DNA from 2 places in the Fundidesulfovibrio sp. YSD1 genome. Region 1 is predicted to be linked to the other one. Evidence: predicted binding sites of a transcription regulator. Region 1 holds the regulator's gene; the other holds the start of a gene.
What was found. The regulator HrcA, encoded in region 1, represses chaperone genes, less so after heat shock. The targets are predictions, from matches to a motif close to TGTTAGCACTCNNNNNNNNNGAGTGCTAACA.
Positions count from the first base shown of each region.

Region 2: the regulator HrcA is predicted to act here: its motif matches at 2,632-2,662, upstream of groES (co-chaperone GroES).

Region 1 covers NZ_AP043666.1:1,177,039-1,181,247, forward strand. Annotated here, with positions in the region: gene ACZ5V4_RS05555 (protein-tyrosine phosphatase family protein) at 1-117, shown strand, start outside; gene ACZ5V4_RS05560 (histidine kinase) at 512-1,726, shown strand; gene hrcA (heat-inducible transcriptional repressor HrcA) at 1,815-2,855, shown strand; gene ACZ5V4_RS05570 (nucleotide exchange factor GrpE) at 2,918-3,436, shown strand; gene dnaK (molecular chaperone DnaK) at 3,708-4,209, shown strand, end outside.
Region 2 covers NZ_AP043666.1:1,766,945-1,771,153, forward strand. Annotated here, with positions in the region: gene ACZ5V4_RS08255 (NADH-quinone oxidoreductase subunit 5 family protein) at 1-263, opposite strand, end outside; gene ACZ5V4_RS08260 (hypothetical protein) at 759-1,340, shown strand; gene motA (flagellar motor stator protein MotA) at 1,422-2,276, opposite strand; gene groES (co-chaperone GroES) at 2,704-2,994, shown strand; gene groL (chaperonin GroEL) at 3,038-4,209, shown strand, end outside.

The sequences.
Region 1 (4,209 bases):
GCCCCGGTCTCGCACGAGCAGCACCGCTTCGTGCGCTGCTACCTGGAGCGCATGGGCGTGGCCCAGCCGCGCGGGGACCTCTGGGAGCGCCTGATGGCCTGCATTTTCGGCAGGTGAGTCCTCCAGGGTGCATTCCTGGGAACGCACCCTGTAAACCCGGGTTTGCGGATTTTTCGCCCCTTTCGGCCGCCAGTCTCTTTCAACACCCCGTATATCTTGATCTTGTCGTTTTCTCGTCGCGCTGGCACGCTCCATGCTAATAAGAGGGCGGGTTGGTTGTGGTGGGGGATGCCGCGAGAATTAGAGCGCTCGCGGCGAGCTTCCCCCGCGAGTCGAGAGTTACCGGTTCATCCGGACCTCTTCCCTCAGGGCAGGGCCGCGAAGATGACGATCTTCGCGGCCCCTTATTTTCCGCTTGCCTTTCTTTCGGCCTGTTTTATCCTTCTTTCAATCCATGCCGCCATTTTCTCAAGACCTCCAGACCGCCTGCAGATTCGAGAACCGCCTGGACGTGCGCTGCGCGATCACCCGCCTCATCGGGGACGCGCCCAAGCCCGTTCGCGTGGCCATCATGCACATGCTCGTGTCCCTGAAGACCAGCCTGGACGTGCTGGTGAACCGCCCCGAGTTCCAGAGCCTGGAAAAGCCCGTGCGCGACTGGGGCGAACTGCTCACGGGCCTGACCGAGCTCAGCGTGGACATCGGCCGGATCAAGTCCTCGCGCATCGCCAGGCTGCGCCATTGCCACCCGCACTTCATCCAGCTGGAGCACCGCTTCGAGCTGCTCAAGCGGGCCTACGAGCAGGGCACGCTGATGATCGAGATCATCTACGCCCTGATCGAGGCCGGGCAGGAGTTCGCCACGGCCGAGGAGGTGCTCGAGCAGTCCGGCGAGATACTCTTGCGCGAGCTCGGGGCCGACCTCTTCGTCTGCCGCCTGCGCGACGGCGAGGGCAACTGGATCAACGTGGCCGCCAGCGACGCCGAGGGCAGGCAGACGCCCATCTTCGTCTGGGCCATGGAGGACTCCCTGCCCAACCACCCAGTGATGCGCGCCGTGCACGAGCGCGGGGTGTTCCACGTGCTCTCCAACGACCTGCGCGGGCTGGAGCGCGGCGGCGAATCCGTGGACTGCATGGCCTACCAGGAGGGCTACCGCTCCCGCCTGGCCTTCCTTTTGCGCCAGGACTGCGAGGCCTTCGGGGCCATCAACCTCTATTCGCACCAGCCCGGCTTCTTCGACCGCTACGACTCCCAGTTTTTGGCCGACGCCTCCAAGATCGTCTCCCTCACCGTGGGCAGGCAGCTGGAAGTGGGCAAGGACGCCCTGGCCAAGGCGGCCGGCGGCATGGCCCACGTGGGCAACAACGTGCTCGGCATCATGATGAACTACAACGCCCTGGTGCTCGAGGAGCTGGAATTCCACTCCGCCGAGGTCAAGGCCGCGCTCTCGCGCACCCAGCCCGACCGCGACGTGGAGGGCCTGGCCCGCGAGATCGGCTCCCTGCGCAAGCTGCTCATCGACCTGGACCTGGACCGCAAGATCACCTGCCTGCGCGGCGTGGACGAGGCCATCCTGCGCCTCAAGGCCGCCATCGAGAACCTGCTCGGCCAGGTGGAGAATCCCGTGCTCATGCCCTACGTGCGCGGCCAGGAAGTGCTCGACCTGGAGCACACCCAGCACGCGGCCCAGGCCAAGGCCCCCCCCGGCGGCCACCCCTCCTGACCCTCCCGGGCGCGCCCGCGCCCGTCCTTGACAGGCGCGCGCGGCGTTGTTAGCTGTCTGGCACTCCCAAAAGGCGAGTGCCAAAGCCATGCGTGAAGCCCCACTCATCCAGCGCGAACTCGAGGTCCTCACGGCCATCGTTGAGGAGTACATCGCCAAGGCCCAGCCCGTGGGCTCGCGCACCGTGTCCAAGGGCGGGCAGATGTGCCTGTCCCCGGCTTCCATCCGCAACACCATGTCCGACCTGACCGACAAGGGCTACCTGGAGCAGCCCCACACCTCGGCCGGGCGCATCCCCACGGCCAAGGCCTTCAGGCTCTACCTGGACCAGGTGGTGCAGATGCGCCCCCTGCCCGCGCCCGTGAAGGAGATGATGGCCTCCTCCCTGGGCCAGGCCGGCATGGAGATCGACGCCGTCCTGCGCCACGCCTCCAAGGTGCTCTCCACCGTGTCCAAGCAGGTGTGCATGGTGCTGGCCCCGCGCCAGTCCATGGCCCGCTGGCGGCAGATCGACTTCGTGCTTTTGCGCCCGGGGCTGATCATGGCCATCCTGGTGCTCCAGGGCGGCATGGTGCAGAAGCGCCTGGTCAGCGCGGCCACGGACATCACCGCCGACGACCTGGTGCACTTCGGAAACTACCTCAACCACCATTTCAGCAACCTCACCGTGGCCGAGGTGCGCGACCGCATCATCGCCGAGATGGCCGCCGCCGAGCGCAGGCTGAACGACCTGGCGGGCCGCGCCATGCTCCTGGCCGTGGACTCCTTCAACGCCAGCGAGCCGCCCGCGTTCTACGTGGAAGGCACGCTGAACATCCTCTCCCAGCCCGAATTCTCGGACCTGGGCATGATGCGCGAGGTGCTGGGCGCGCTCGAGGACCGCACGCGGCTCCTGGAAGTGCTCGACAAGACCATCTCCGAGTACCGCACCGTGGTGGTGTTGGGCGAGGAGGCCCAGGTGGGCGACCTGGCCGGGTGCGGCCTGGTGTCCTCGCCCTACGGCGGCCAGGGCGCGCCCGTGGGCGCGGTGAGCGTCATCGGCCCCATCCGCATGGACTACGCCGAGGTGGTCCCCCTGGTGAACTACACGGCACAGTTGATCACGAGCCTTCTGGGGAAGCATTTCTGACCCAGGCCTTTTTTCCCGCGCCAATCCGTGTTACCTGAAGAAGCCCTTTCAAGGAGCGATGCATGACGCTTGAGAACGATACCCCCGAGAACGCCCCCGAGGAGGTCCGCCCCATGACTCCCGAGGAGGAGATCGCCAAGCTGCGCCAGGAAGTGGCCGCCGAGACGGACAAGCGCCTGCGCGCCCTGGCCGAGACGGACAACCTCAAGAAGCGCCTGATCCGGGAGAAGGAGGAGTTCGTCAAGTTCGCGGCCGAAGGCGTGCTGGCCGACCTCCTGCCCGTGCTCGACAACCTGGACCTCGCCCTGGCCCACGGCCGCGCCGTGGAGGCCTGCAAGGACATCGTCATGGGCGTGGACATGACCCGCAAGGTGTTCCTGGACACCCTGGCCCGCCACGGCCTGGAGCCCTGCGGCGCAGAAGGCGAGGAGTTCAACCCCGAATCGCACGAGGCCGTGGGCACGCAGCCCGCGCAGCCGGGCGTGATGGAGCCCGGGCGCGTGGCCAGGGTGATGCAGGCCGGATACCGCCTGCGCGGCAGGCTCCTGCGGCCCGCCAAGGTTCTGGTCAGCCAGGACTGACACGGGCAAACGGCCCGGAGCCCGGACGCAAACGCGCCCGAAGCGGGCAAAACGGCCCCTTTCCGGGCCTGGAAGCCCCCTTTCGGCCCTTCTCCGCCGTAAAACCCCGGGACTGCGGCTAAAAAATGCGCCAATGCCCCTTTACAGCCCGGGAAAGCGGCTTATAGTCGGAGTCTGAAGCGCCCGCCCTGCGGGCGCTCCTTGCGAAGAAACCATCCGGTTCCCACACGACACCGGCAGACATCATCCCCTTCAAGGAGGAACCTGTTTCATGGGCAAGATCATCGGGATCGACCTCGGCACGACCAACTCGTGCGTGTATGTCATGGAGGGCAAGGACCCGAAGTGCATCACCAACCCCGAAGGCGGGCGCACCACCCCCTCCGTCGTCGCCTTCACCAAGGAGCGCCTGGTGGGCGAGATCGCCAAGCGCCAGGCCGTCACCAACCCGGAGCGCACCGTCTTCGCGGTGAAGCGCCTCATGGGCCGCAGCTTCGACGCCCCGGAAGTGTCCGAGTGGCTCAAGCACTGCCCCTACAAGATCGTTTCCGGCGCCGGCGGCGACGCCGCCGTGGAAGTCGACGGCAAGCGCTACTCCGCCCCCGAGATTTCGGCCATGATCCTGGCCAAGCTGAAGTCCGACGCCGAGGCCTACCTGGGCGAGACCGTCACCGAGGCCGTGATCACCGTCCCGGCCTACTTCAACGACTCCCAGCGCCAGGCCACCAAGGACGCGGGCCGCATCGCGGGCCTGGACGTCAAGCGCATCATCA
Region 2 (4,209 bases), 590 kb from region 1:
TTCAGCTTCGTCAAGGCCATGATTAGGATGACAAACAAAAGGGCGAAGTCGAGCAACGCGATGAAGCCGTCCAGGCCGACGCCCAGGAAGCTTTTCGGGGCGTACTCGAACGATCCCTGCCCGACCAGGGCCAGGGACGCCGCGGCCAGGACCACCGCGGTTCCGACCACGATCAGGCTTCTGGAGCCCTTGTCCCGAAGCAGCAACAGGGCAATTGCCGCCAGGAACGGGAGCACCACGGTCGCGAAAACCAAGATGTCCATATTCACCTCACGTTAGGTTGTGTCGAGTCAATCACCTCTCCTCGTGCGCACGCGTATGCTGGCGTGAAGACACCTCCTCTCTTCGGTATGATCAGTTGAAGAGTCTCCGACCCCCCGGCCGGCAGGCAACGAAAAACCTGGACTATGAGCTTGGAACGTATTCTTAAGGAATTGAAATTCCTTGGTCAAGGGACGCCTGAATCACGGCTGGCGCGGGGTTTCGTCACCCACCGCCCGGACGCCCGGCGGGCGGTCCCGCATAAGCGGCCGGATCGGTCCGGTGAACGGTCGATTTTACTCGGTGAACGGCGGCGTTTTCAGGGCCGTCTAGACCTCTTGGGGACAAGAATTTCCCGGGCCTGCGGGCTCTTTTGAATCAACCGGCTTTGCTTGCTGGGAAAAATTGGCTACAGACCCGGCATTGGCGCCGGTTCTACGCCGCTCGCCGGGCCCGCCAGCCGTTGGCGCCCGGCCCGGTGCGCCATGGGAGGCCCGATGGACGAGGATGATTACCGCGCCACATTCAGGGTGGAGGTCGACGAGAGCATCGTGCTGGAGCTCGCCGTGTGGCTCCGGCGCATGAAGGAACTCGGCCGCGTCCACCTGCGCGACCTGGGCGACCCCAAGATGCTCCAGGGCAAGCCGCCCTTCCCCCGCCTGGAGGACGTCTCCTCCACGGGCGTCTGCCTCTCCTTCAAGGCCAGCCAGACCGTGGAGGTCGACAAGTTCAAGGGCGTGTGCATGCTCGTCTACTTCAAGCTGGTGGACCCCGGCGACGTGGCGGGCGACCCTCTGAGCTTTTTGGCCGGGTTCGAGGTCAAGCACTCCCAGTACCACAACGAGCGGGTCTTCCTGGGGCTCAAGCTGCGCTGGGACGGCGTGCCCGACCAGAACGACAAGGCCGTGTTCTTCGCCGACGCCGCCAAGTACGGCATCGCGGACCTGACCAAGTGGTGCGACGACATGAACCGCAAGGCCTGCGGCGTGGAGCACATGCCCCAGCGCGGGCTGCGCCTGGAGAGGCTCCTGCGGGAGATCGAGTCCATCAAGCGCCAGGGCCAGGCCGGGGCGCGCTAGCGCGGGACGAAAAAAAAGCCGCGCCGGAGAACCGGCGCGGCCTGGCGGAACGATCATTATCAGGGGCGGCGGGCCGGGGGCCTAGCCGCCCTTCTTCATTCCTTCCTCGAGCTCTTCCATGGAGGGCTGCACGTTGGAGGGGATGGCCCGCCTGGCGTACTCCACGGCCAGGATCGGGGCCAGCCCGATGGAGTAGCCCATGAGCGCGCTCTTGACCACCTTGAGCCGCGCGGCCTTGGCCGCTGCCTGGTGCTCCAGGTTGGTGGCCATGGGGCCGATGAAGCCGTAGCACATGAGCACGCCCAGGAACGTGCCCACCAGGGCCGCGCCGATGTGGTTGCCCAGCACCTCGGGGGGTTGGTTGATGTCGCCCATGGTGATGACGATGCCGAGCACCGCGGCCACGATGCCGAGGCCCGGCAGGGCGTCCGCGATCTTGTTCACCGAGGCCCCGGCCAGCGCGTCGTGGTGCTTGCGCGTGGAGATGTCGGTGTCCATGATCGCCTCGTAGTGGTGCTGCTCGATGTTGCCCGCGATGACGATCTTCAGGTTGTCGCAGATGAAGTTGAGCACGGTCTTGTTCTTGGAGACGTTGCCGAAGCGGCGGAAGATGTCGGAATCGGCGGGCCGGTTCACGTGGGCGTCCAGGGCCACCGCGCCCGAGCGCCTGGCCAGCTGGAACAGCTCGTACATGAGCGAGAGCATCTCCAGGTAGAAGTCCTTGGAGTCCTCCTTGGCCGTGAACACGTGGGGCAGGTGCTTGAAGACGTCCTTCACCACGCTCATGGGCGAGGCGATGAAGAACGAGCCCAGGGCCGCGCCCCCGATGGTCAGGAACTCGTACGGCTGGAAGAGCACGGCCAGCTTGCCGTGGGAGAGGACGTAGCCCCCGATGACCGAGCCCAGCACCACCACGAAACCGATGATCGCGTTCATATGCTCCGTCTCTCCTGCCAGCCCCGGCTGGACTGCCCGGGACTCGGAGTCGATATGCTTTGATGACGCGCCGCGCCGGAGGGTCGGACGGCCGGTGGTCCCGGCCGTTGGCGGTGGCGCGCCGCGTGCCGAAAATCCCCGGAACCGGGCGGGAAGTCAAGCGCGGGTTGGGCCGGGCTGGGCCCGCGCCCCGGACGCGGCCCGGAGCCGGAAGAGGAATCCGGAGATATTTTCAGATTTAATGAGAAAAAACGAGAAATATGCCGCTTTCACCCGAATAATCGCCTGCGGATTTCTTCATTTTTCCCCTTCCCTTGTTGGCATTTTCGGTTATGTTTCCTATCACGCTGCCCGTCGCTAGCACTCGCCGCCCGTGAGTGCTAACAGACGGCAAAGAAGAAAAAACCACTTCGGAGGACAATCCGCTATGAAGCTGAAGCCCTTGAACGACCGCGTCCTGGTGAAGCGCCTGGAGGAAGAGACGGTTACCGCCGGTGGCATCATCATCCCCGATTCCGCCAAGGAAAAGCCCATGAAGGGCGAAGTGATCGCCGTGGGCCCCGGCAAGGTGGGCGAGGACGGCAAGCGCTGCAAGCCCGCCGTGGAGAAGGGCGACAACGTGCTCTTCAACAAGTACGCCGGCACCGAGATCAAGATCGACGGCGTGGAGCACCTGATGATGCGCGAGGACGACATCCTGGCCGTCATCGAAGGCTAGTTCCCCCTCTCCACCCCATCACAAAATTTCAAGGAGACAACACATGTCCGCCAAAGAGATCCTCTACGACGCCCAGGCTCGCGAGAAGCTGAAGAAGGGTGTCGACAAGCTCGCCAACGCCGTGAAGGTCACCCTGGGTCCCAAGGGCCGCAACGTGGTCATCGAAAAGAGCTTCGGCTCCCCCGTGATCACCAAGGACGGCGTCACCGTGGCCAAGGAGATCGAGCTCTCCGACAAGTTCGAGAACATGGGCGCCCAGATGGTCAAGGAAGTCGCCTCCAAGACCTCCGACGTGGCCGGCGACGGCACCACCACCGCCACCATCCTGGCCCAGGCCATCTTCAACGAGGGCGTGAAGCTCGTGGCCGCCGGCCGCAACCCCATGGCCATCAAGCGCGGCATCGACAAGGCCGTCGAGGCCATGGTCGAAGAGCTCGGCGTGCTCGCCAAGCCCACCCGCGACCAGAAGGAAATCGCCCAGGTCGGCACCATCTCCGCCAACTCCGACGCCACCATCGGCAACATCATCGCCGAGGCCATGAACAAGGTCGGCAAGGAAGGCGTGATCACCGTCGAGGAGGCCAAGGGCCTGGAGACCACCCTGGACGTGGTCGAAGGCATGCAGTTCGACCGCGGCTACCTCTCCCCCTATTTCGTCACCGACCCCGAGAAGATGGTCTGCGAGCTCGATGATCCCTTCATCCTGATCAACGAGAAGAAGATCTCCTCCATGAAGGACCTCCTGCCCGTGCTCGAGCAGGTCGCCAAGATGGCCAAGCCCCTGCTGATCGTCGCCGAGGACGTCGAGGGCGAAGCCCTGGCCACCCTGGTGGTCAACAAGCTGCGCGGCACCCTGCAGGTCTGCGCCGTGAAGGCCCCCGGCTTCGGCGACCGCCGCAAGGCCATGCTCCAGGACATCGCCATCCTCACCGGCGGCCAGTCCGTCTCCGAGGACCTGGGCATCAAGCTGGAGAGCCTGGGCCTCCAGGACCTGGGCCGCGCCAAGCGCGTGGTGATCGACAAGGAGAACACCACCATCATCGACGGCGCCGGAAAGGCCGAGGACATCAAGGCCCGCGTGAAGCAGATCCGCGCCCAGATCGACGAGACCACCTCCTCCTACGACCGCGAGAAGCTCCAGGAGCGCCTGGCCAAGATCGTGGGCGGCGTGGCCGTCATCAACGTCGGCGCTGCCACCGAGACCGAGATGAAGGA